2 regions of the Amycolatopsis sp. WAC 01416 genome follow, and region 2 is predicted to be linked to the other one. Evidence: predicted binding sites of a transcription regulator. Region 2 holds the regulator's gene; the other holds the start of a gene.
What was found. Region 2 encodes HspR, which represses chaperone genes until heat shock. Its sites were predicted from a motif close to ANNTTGAGTNNNNNNNACTCAANNT; they were not measured.
Positions count from the first base shown of each region.

Region 1: the regulator HspR is predicted to act here: its motif matches at 2,245-2,269, upstream of lon (endopeptidase La).

Region 1 covers NZ_QHHX01000002.1:514,739-519,545, forward strand. Annotated here, with positions in the region: gene lon (endopeptidase La) at 1-2,228, opposite strand, end outside; gene DL990_RS06770 (SAM-dependent methyltransferase) at 2,395-3,243, opposite strand; gene DL990_RS06775 (GNAT family N-acetyltransferase) at 3,283-4,221, opposite strand; gene DL990_RS06780 (bifunctional diguanylate cyclase/phosphodiesterase) at 4,502-4,807, shown strand, end outside.
Region 2 covers NZ_QHHX01000001.1:416,922-421,728, reverse strand. Annotated here, with positions in the region: gene dnaK (molecular chaperone DnaK) at 1-407, shown strand, start outside; gene grpE (nucleotide exchange factor GrpE) at 404-1,180, shown strand; gene dnaJ (molecular chaperone DnaJ) at 1,214-2,389, shown strand; gene DL990_RS02080 (heat shock protein transcriptional repressor HspR) at 2,395-2,823, shown strand; gene DL990_RS02075 (DUF305 domain-containing protein) at 3,062-3,661, opposite strand; gene DL990_RS02070 (lytic polysaccharide monooxygenase) at 3,658-4,410, opposite strand; gene DL990_RS02065 (globin domain-containing protein) at 4,570-4,807, opposite strand, start outside.

The sequences.
Region 1 (4,807 bases), on a different contig from region 2:
GCCAGCAGCTTCTGCTTGACCCCGCCGATCGGCAGCACGCGTCCGGTCAGCGACACCTCACCGGTCATCGCGACGTCCGACTTCACGACCCGGCCCGAAAGCAGGGATGCCAGCGCGGTCGTCATCGTGATGCCGGCGCTCGGCCCGTCCTTGGGCACCGCGCCCGCGGGGACGTGCACGTGGATGCCGCGGTCCTTCAGGTCGGCGACCGGAAGTTCCAGTTCGGCGCCGCGCGAGCGCAGGTACGACAACGCGATCTGCACCGACTCCTTCATCACCTCACCCAGCTGGCCGGTCAGTTGCAGCCCGGTCGAGCCCGACTCCGGATCCGCCAGCGACGCCTCGATGTAGAGGACGTCACCGCCGGCGCCGGTCACGGCCAGCCCGGTCGCCACGCCCGGGGTCGACGTGCGCTGGGTCGACGCGGGCAGCGAAGACTCCGGCAGGTGCCGCGGGCGGCCGAGGTAGGTTTCGAGCCCGTCGGCGTCGATCGTCAGCGGCAGCTCGACCTCGTCCAGCGCGACCTTGGTCGCCACCTTCCGCAGCACCTTCGCGATGGTCCGGTTCGCGTTGCGCACCCCGGCTTCCCGCGTGTACTCGGCGGCGATGCGGCTGAACGCGCCGTCGGTCAGCGTGACGTCGTCCTTGCCGAGACCGGCGCGGTCCAGCTCACGGGGGAGCAGGTGGTCGCGGGCGATGGTGACCTTCTCGTCCTCGGTGTAGCCGTCGAGGGAGACCAGCTCCATCCGGTCCAGCAGCGGGCCGGGGATGGTCTCGAGCGCGTTCGCCGTCGCGAGGAACACGACGTCGGACAGGTCCAGTTCGACCTCGAGGTAGTGGTCGCGGAACGTGTGGTTCTGCTCCGGGTCCAGCACCTCCAGCAGCGCGGCCGTCGGGTCGCCGCGGTAGTCGGCGCCGACCTTGTCGATCTCGTCGAGCAACACGACCGGGTTCATCGAACCGGCTTCCTTGATGGCACGGACGATCCGGCCGGGCAGCGCGCCGACGTAGGTGCGACGGTGACCGCGGATCTCGGCCTCGTCGCGGATGCCGCCGAGCGCCACGCGGACGAACTTGCGGCCCATCGCCTTCGCCACGGACTCGCCGAGCGACGTCTTACCGACCCCGGGAGGGCCGGCGAGCGCCAGCACCGCGCCCGAACGTCGTCCGCCGACCGGGCCGAGCCCCGATTCCGCGCGACGCTTGCGCACGGCCAGGTACTCGATGATGCGTTCCTTCACATCGTCGAGACCGGCGTGATCGGCGTCGAGGATGGCTCGCGCGTCGGCGATGTCGTGGACGTCGGTGGTGCGCTCGTTCCACGGCAGCTCGAGGACGGTGTCCAGCCACGTGCGGATCCAGCCGCCCTCGGGGGACTGGTCGGAGGTCCGCTCCAGTTTGTCCACTTCGGACAGTGCGGCCTTCTTGACCGCGTCCGGCAGTTCGGCGGCCTCGACGCGGGCGCGGTAGTCGTCGTCGTTGGCCGTGCCGTCGAGTTCGCCCAGCTCCTTGCGGATCGCTTCGAGCTGGCGGCGCAGCAGGAACTCCTTCTGCTGCTTCTCCATGCCCTCCTGGACGTCCTTGCGGATGGTGTCGGTGACCTCGAATTCGGCAAGCTGCTCACGGCTCCATTCGAGCGCCTTTTCGAGCCGTGTCGAAACATCGAGTGCGGAGAGCAGTTCGAGCTTCTGCTCGGTGTTCAGGTACGACGAGTTGCCCGCGAGGTCGGCGAGCGCGGACGGGTCCTCGACCTCCTGGACGGCGTCGATCATCTGCCAGCCGCCACGCTGCTGGAGGATCGCGAGGACGACGCTCTTGTACTCGGACGCGAGCTTCGCCGAGTTGTCGTCGGTGGTCTCGGTGGCGACCTCGGCGTGCACCCAGCGGGCGGCGCCGGGGCCGTCGGCGATGCGGCCGACGACGGCGCGGCGGGTGCCGCGCAGCAGCACCGCGGTCTTGCCGCCGGGCACGCGCCCGATGCGCTCGACGGTCGCGATGGTGCCGAGTTCGGCGTACTCGCCGTGGACGCGGGGGACGATCAGCACCTCGGCCTTGGTGGCGGCGCTGGACCGGATCCCCGGGAAGGAAGCCTGGGCAGGCGTGTTGGCCTGGGCGGACTCCACCGCGGCCCGCGTCTCCGTGTCGGCGAGGTCGAGCGGGACGATCATGCCCGGCAGCACGACGTCGTCATCGAGCGGGAGGACGGGCAGGAGGCGGTTGTCGGTCATCTGTGCACTCCTCGGTTAGTTGAGTCTGCCTAGCTCAACTCTCCGATCGACCCGTTTGTTTCCTTTCCGCGTTCGCCGTCAGCGATCACCCACTCCTCCGACCTCTACCCGGGACGCGTCGCGTTTAGCCCCCTAAACGCGACGCGTTTCGGCCAGAGGTCAGACGTCAGGGGTGGACGGCGACTCCGCACCAGGCGAACGGCCGGGCACCTTCCTCGTCCCGTCGCAGCTCCCGCACCGGCCGCCAGTCGGGCAGGTGGACGACGCCGGGCTCCAGCAGCGGCCAGTCCCCGAAGAGCGGCTCGATCTCTTCGCGGTCCCGCATCCACACCGGGTTGCTCGTCTTCCGGTACTGCTCGACCATCCAGTGGAGTCCGTCGGCGTCCTCGCCGGTCTGGCCGCCGAAGCTCATATGCGACAGCCCCAGCCAGCTGCCCGGCGCCAGCGCGTTGCGGTAGGTCGCGACCAGCGTTGGCGGATCGTCGTGTGGCCCGGCGAAATGCAGGACGGCCATCATCATCAGGCACACCGGCTGCTCGAAATCGATCAGCCGCAACGTCTCCGGATGCCGCAGGACGTCCTTCGGCCGCCGCATGTCCGCGTGGACGATCCCGGCCCAGTCGGTCGCCTCGTGCCGCTCGAGGATCAGCTCCGCGTGCGCCACCGCGACAGGCTCGTAGTCGACGTACACGACCTTCGCCGTATCACCAGGCTCCAGTTCCTCCTGGAGGATCTCGTGCACGTTCCCGGCTGTCGGGACACCGGAACCCAGATCGATGAACTGCCGGATTCCCGCGTTCAGCGCGGCGCGCACGACCCGGTTCATGAACTCGCGGTTGTGCCGCGCACCCGGTTTGACCCACCGCCACTGCTTTTCCAGCGCGCGGGCGAACTCGCGATCGACCGCCCAGTTGTGGGTCCCGCCGAGGAACCAGTCGTAAATCCTCGCCGCGGACGGCTTTTCGGTGTCGACCCCGGTGGGTGCCACCGGGGCCGCGTCATCGTCCCTCGTCACAGAAACCCCCTGATCCTTCTGTGAAAGAGCCTATCGGGATCAGTAGACCGCCGGCCGCCGCTGCCAGTAGGTCCAGAGCGGCCGGTAGCCCTGCGCGTACCAGAACGGTGTCGAGCGCGGGTTGGCCAGAGCGTGGTGCAGCAGCACGGCTTCGGTGCCGCATTCGTCGAAGATCTGGTGCGCGTGCGCGGCGAGCGCCGTCCCCACCCCGCTCGAACGCGCCGGTTCGGCCACCGCCAGCGACGACAGGTAGCCGACCCGGTCGGCCGCGACCCGGCCGCTGACCCACGCCGTCTCGCCGGGGAACTGCACCCGCACCATGCCCAGCGCCCGGCCGTACAACTCGGCGATCCACAACGTCGGGTTCTCCCGGCCCAGGTGTTTCGACAGGTCCGCGGCGATCGTTTCCTCCGCGCCCTCGCGCAAGGTGACAGAACCGAACTGCGCGTCGTAACGCTGCAATTCCAGTTCGAGTCCGACGGCGGTTTCGAGATCATCCGCTTCGGCGGGCCGGATGTGCACTCCGGGAGTGGCGGGCGGTCCCGTCACGGCGAGCCGGTCGGCCGGGCGGACCGCGATCACCAGCACGGGCGCGAAGCCGCGGCGCAGCAATTCGGCCGAGCCGGGGGAGTCCCGGCTCGGCCGCACCACGGTCGCCGCCGTCTCGACATCCCCTGGTGGGGCCACGGTCTTCAGATGTTCATCCCATCGGGTGAGTAATGCGTCAAAGGCCGCTTCCGGGCGAGGGCCGGTGAGCCGCGCTTCGAGGCGATGTTCGACGAGGGCCCGCCACGGAGAGTCAGCAGAATCGGGACCCGCTTCAGTCTGTACCGACAATCCGGCGGCGGCCGAGTCGCCTTCTGTTGCGGAGAGTGACACGGCGTCCTCGGCAGGCTCCAGTGCAGGCATTTCGGGGAGCAGGGCGTCCACGGTGGCGAGCCGCTCGGCATGCCCGGCGGCGATGGCGTGGCTATTCATAGGGCTATTGAAGCCCCTACTGACGGGTCCGCAGGGAACTTCACGAGATTGGCCGGGGTGTGGCGTCAGGTGACTTCCGGTAGTCGGAAGGAACGCGAATAACGCTCCCATTTCACCCCTTGGTCCACGCAGGTCAGCGCGACGCGCCCATTGTTAACCCTGGGGTGATCTCATACTGTCTCGAATGGGACTTGGGTACGCCCTCCGGGGTACTGTATTGCCCTCGTCCCCGAGGTCGCGGTGGGACAAGACCGGTTGGGCAGCCGGGAAGGAAGGTCGGATGCCGGACACGAACGGCAGGCCCGGGAGCGCCGCACAGGCGACAGCGGGCAAGGGAGGCGCCGTTACGGAGGCTCGTACCGACGAGCGACGGTTCCGCGTCTACACCTTCGCGGTACTCACCATGGGCATCGCCGCCGCGGCCGCGGTCAGCCTCTGGCTGGACTTCGAGGCCTCGGACGATCTGTTGTGGATCGGGCCGATCCTCGCGCTCGCGTTCCTGCTCGCCGAACAGCTCGGCATCAACGTCGATGTCCGCAGCGGCATCTCGTGGACGATCTCGTTCACCGAGATCCCGCTGGTCATC
Region 2 (4,807 bases):
AGGACGCCGAGGCGCACGCCGAGGAGGACAAGCAGCGCCGCGAGGAGGCGGAGACCCGCAACCAGGCGGAGACGCTGGTCTACCAGACCGAGAAGTTCGTCAAGGACAATGAGGACAAGCTGCCCGACGAGCTCAAGGGCAAGGTGAAGTCCGCGATCGACGAGGCCAACGAGGCGCTCAAGGGCACCGACTCGGCGAAGATCCGCGAGTCCATCGAGAAGCTGAACACCGCTTCGCAGGAGCTGGGCACCGCGCTCTACGCCAACGCGGCCGGCAACGCCGCCGATGAGGCCGCCGCCGGTGAAGGCGCGACCGGGACCGCGGGTGCGGGCACCGGTTCGCAGGCCAAGGCCGACGACGTCGTCGACGCCGAGATCGTCGAAGAGGACGAGAAGGACAAGAAGTGACGGGACGCTACGACGAAACCGAGGGCCGGGGCCCGGACGAACCGGTGGTCGTGCGGGACCGCAGGCGGATCGATCCGCTGACCGGTGAGGTCCGCTCGGCCGCCCCGGAGGCCGAACCCAAGGACGGTCCGAAGCACGCCGCTCCCGCCGAAGAGCAGGCTGTCCCGACGGAGCCGGAGCCCGCGGCACACGCGGGCCCCGGCCTCGGGGAGTCCATTGTGGACGACTCGGTGTCGGTGGCGACCGGGCTGGAGAAGGAGCTGGCGGAACGCACCGCCGACCTCCAGCGCCTCCAGGCGGAGTACGCCAACTACCGCAAGCGCGTCGACCGTGACCGCGAGCAGGTCGTCGCCGGCGCGAAGGCGTCGGTCGTCGGTGACCTGCTCCCGCTGCTCGACGACCTCGAGCGCGCGGAGCAGCACGGCGATCTGACGGGCGCCTTCAAGGCGGTCGGCGAGAAGCTGGTCGGGAGCCTGCAGCGGTCGGGGCTCGAGCCGTTCGGCGCGGAGGGCGAGCCCTTCGACCCGAGCGTGCACGAGGCCGTCCAGCACAGCACGTCGCCGGATGTCGCCGGGCCGACGGTCACCACGGTCATGCGCCGCGGTTACCGCTTCGGCGAACGCGTGCTGCGCGCGGCGCTGGTCGGGGTCACCGACCACGAGCCGGGTGCCGCTCCAGCACCCGCCGCGGCGGCGCAGGACGCCCCGGTGGACCCGCCCGTCGGCGGCGAGCTGCCGCTCGAGGGCGAACTTTTCGATGAGAACAACCGCTGATCGGCGATACGGCGTGAAAGGAGGAGACGTTCGGTGAGTGCACGGGAATGGATCGGTAAGGACTTCTACCGTGAGCTGGGCGTCTCCTCCGACGCCACCGCGGACGAGATCAAGAAGGCCTATCGCAAGCTGGCCAAGGAGAACCACCCCGACGCCAACGCGGGCAACGCGGAGGCCGAGAAGAAGTTCAAGGCGGTCTCCGAGGCGTACGGCGTACTGTCCGACACGGCCAAGCGCAAGGAGTACGACGAGGCTCGCCGCCTCTTCGGCTCCGGCGGTCCCGGCGGCTTCGGCTTCCCGGGCGGCGGCGGTGGCAGCGGCGGTTTCGACGTCGGCGACATCTTCGGCCAGGCAGGCCAGCAGCAGGGCGGTTTCGGCGGCCTCGGCGACATCCTCGGCGGTCTCTTCGGCCGCCGCGGCGGGGCGGCCGGTGCCACCGCGAACCGGCCGCAGCGCGGCTCGGACGTGGAGACCGACGTCCGGATCGACTTCACCGAGGCGGTCAAGGGCGCGACCCTGCCGCTGCGGCTGTCGAGCCCGGCGACCTGCTCCACCTGCGGCGGGAACGGCGCGAAGCCGGGGACCTCCCCGAGGACGTGTTCGACCTGTCAGGGCAGCGGGCTGGTCAGCCGGAGCCAGGGCGCGTTCGCGTTCTCCGAGCCGTGCCGCGACTGCCGCGGCCGCGGCACGATCATCGACGACCCCTGCCCGGAATGCGCGGGCGAGGGCATCAGCACCCGCACCCGCACGCTGACCGTGCGGATCCCGCCGGGCGTCGCCGACGACCAGCGGATCCGCCTGGCGGGCCAGGGCGAACCGGGCCGAGGCGGCGCGCAGCCGGGCGATCTGTACGTCCGCGTGCACGTCGCACCGCACGCGTTGTTCGGGCGCCAGGGCCTCGACCTGACGATCGCCGTGCCGGTGTCCTTCGCGGAACTGGCCCTCGGCGGCACGATCACCGTGCCGACGCTGGAGGGCAAGGTGTCGCTGAAGGTGCCGCAAGGTACGGCGAGCGGCCGGGTGCTTCGCGTGCGCGGCAAGGGAATCGCGAAGCGTGACGGCTCGCAGGGCGACCTGCTGGTCACCCTGCAGGCGGCCATCCCGGCGAAATTGGACGACAAGGCGCGTGAAGCGCTGGAGGCCTACGCCGAGGCCATGGCCGACCACGATCCACGACCGGAGATCACCGAACTTCTCGAAGGCAGGTGAGCGCGATGTTCGGCGGGTTGCCGCACGGTGCGGACGAGGAGACGCCGGTGTTCGTCATTTCGGTGGCGGCGCAGCTGTCCGGCCTGCACGCGCAGACCCTGCGGTCCTACGACCGCCAGGGTCTCGTGTCGCCGGGCCGGACCTCCGGCGGTGGACGGCGTTACTCGATGCGGGACATCGCGTTGCTGCGCGAAGTGCAGCGACTGTCCCAAGAGGACGGTGTCAACCTCGCGGGCATCAAGCGGATCATCGAGCTGGAAAACCAGGTCGACGCCCTCCGGGCGCGCATCGCCGAACTGACCGAAGAGCTCACTGCGGCGTACCTCACCGCCGAACAGACGGCCGCGGCCGTGCACGCCTCCTACCGCAAGGACCTCGTCCCGCTGCGGCAGCAGACGGCCCTGGTCGTCTGGAAGCCCAAACGCCGCAATTAGTCACCTGAATGCGGCGTGAGTCGACGACGTGACTGGAGCCGTAACTCACGTGACTGAAGCCGTAACTCACGTGACTGAAGCCGTAACTCACGTGACTGAAGCCGTAACTCACGTGATTGGAGCCGTAACTCACGAGTTACGGCTCCAGTCACGCGAATGACGGCTTCAAGCACGCGAGTTACGGCTTCGATCACGCGAAACCGGTGGCGGAAAGCTCGCAAGTAGGTGACTAATTGCGTTATTGGCCGGGGACGAGGGTCCGGATCTGCTGGACCTCGCCGGTGCGCGAGTCCATGATCCGCTGGGCCAGCGCCTTCGCCTGCGGGTTCTTGCCGTCCTTCAGTTCGGTCCTCGCGAGCGCGACCCCGTTGTGCTGGTGCGCGACGAAGATGTCGGCGAAGTCGAGGGTGAACTCCGAACCATCCTTTTTGGACAGTGCTTCGAGCAGTCCCTTGTCCGTGAGCCCGTCGCCACCGTGATGGTGGTGCGCGTGCGGATCGGCCGAACCCGTCTCGGGTTTGCCCCAGCCCTTCAGCCAGTTCCGCATTTCGGTGCTCTCGGTCAGCTGCGTCGCCTCGATGGCGGCCGCGAGATCCTTGAGCTCCTGCTTCTGCGCCTGCTTGGCCTTCACCAGCTTGACGATCTCCACGCCCTGGTTGTTGTGGGCGATCATCATCTGCAGGAACATCACGTCGGCGTCGTTGTACTCGGCGGACGCCGCGGCGGCCGATTGGGGGACCGGGGAGATCGGGCCGCCGGCGGTGGTCGGTGAGCCATCGCCGGTCCCGCAGCCCGCGAGGGCCACGAGACCGGCGACGAGAACGAGGGCCAGCTTCACTGCCGGGTCCACAGCGCGGGGGTGTTCGGCGGTTCCCAGCCCTGGAGCGCGGTGTGCGCCAGCTGGCAGCGATAGGTCGCGCCGCCGTAGGTCACCGTGCTGCCGACCGCGTAGGCCGTCCCGGCCGCCCAGGTGCCGCCGGCGGGCGGGTTGCTGGTGCTGGTCGGCGGGTTCGCCGTCGTGGGCGGGTTGCTGGTGGTCGGCGGGTTGCTCGTGGTGGGCGGGTTGCCGCCGCCGATCTGCAGGTCGATGCAGCTGTAAAAGGCCATCGGCGTGTCCGCGATGTTCCAGATGGCGAGCACCTTCTGGCGGCCGCTGAAGCCGTTCAGGCTCACGGTGTGCGACGTCGGGTCCTTCGGCGCGGAGTTGTTCCCGCTGATGTCGGCGATCTTGGTGCCGCCGATGTAGTACTCGTAGTTCGTGGTCCGGTGGTAGGCGGTGAACTTCCAGTTGAAGGTCACGCTGTTGCCGACCGAGGCGGCGGGCCACGGCTTCGATTCGTCGTTGAGCTCGGCGAATCCGGGAAGGCCGCCGTTGCAGCTGCGGAGCCCCTTGGGGCCTTCGACGCTCTGGGGTTCGTAGACGATGGCACCGCAGCCGGAAACCTTGCCCTGGGCACAGTTCGCCTGGCGGCTGGGCGGGGACAGCACGTAGCCGTGGGCGCTGGCCGCCTGGGGGATGGCGACGATGGCGATCGGGGCGAGGATCGCACCGGCGGCGGCTGCCACGAGCTTGCTTTTGACGGTCATGCCGGCTCCTGGGGATGGAACGACGGTGTTCCCGTGATGGGGAGCAATGTGGTCTAGACCATAAATCCGCCGGTGACCGCGGTCAATGATTCACTGACCTACTGCTGCGTCGAGCCCAAGTGGTACGGCCGATCGGCCTAATACGAACGGAGTGCCCGCTCAGTCCAGGGTGAAGGGGTCGTATTTGATCCGCGCCAGATCCGTGCCGGCGGCGAGCAGTTTCGCGATCGTCGCGCGGATCATCGAAGGCGACCCGGCGACGTAGACGTCGCGGTCCTTCCAGCCGTCGCGCTGCGTGACCGCCGTGGCCAGCGTGCCGCGGTCACCGCCGGTGATGGTGCCTTCCTCGGTCACCGGGGTCACCGTCAGCCAAGGGCAGGTGACGGCCAGCCCGCGG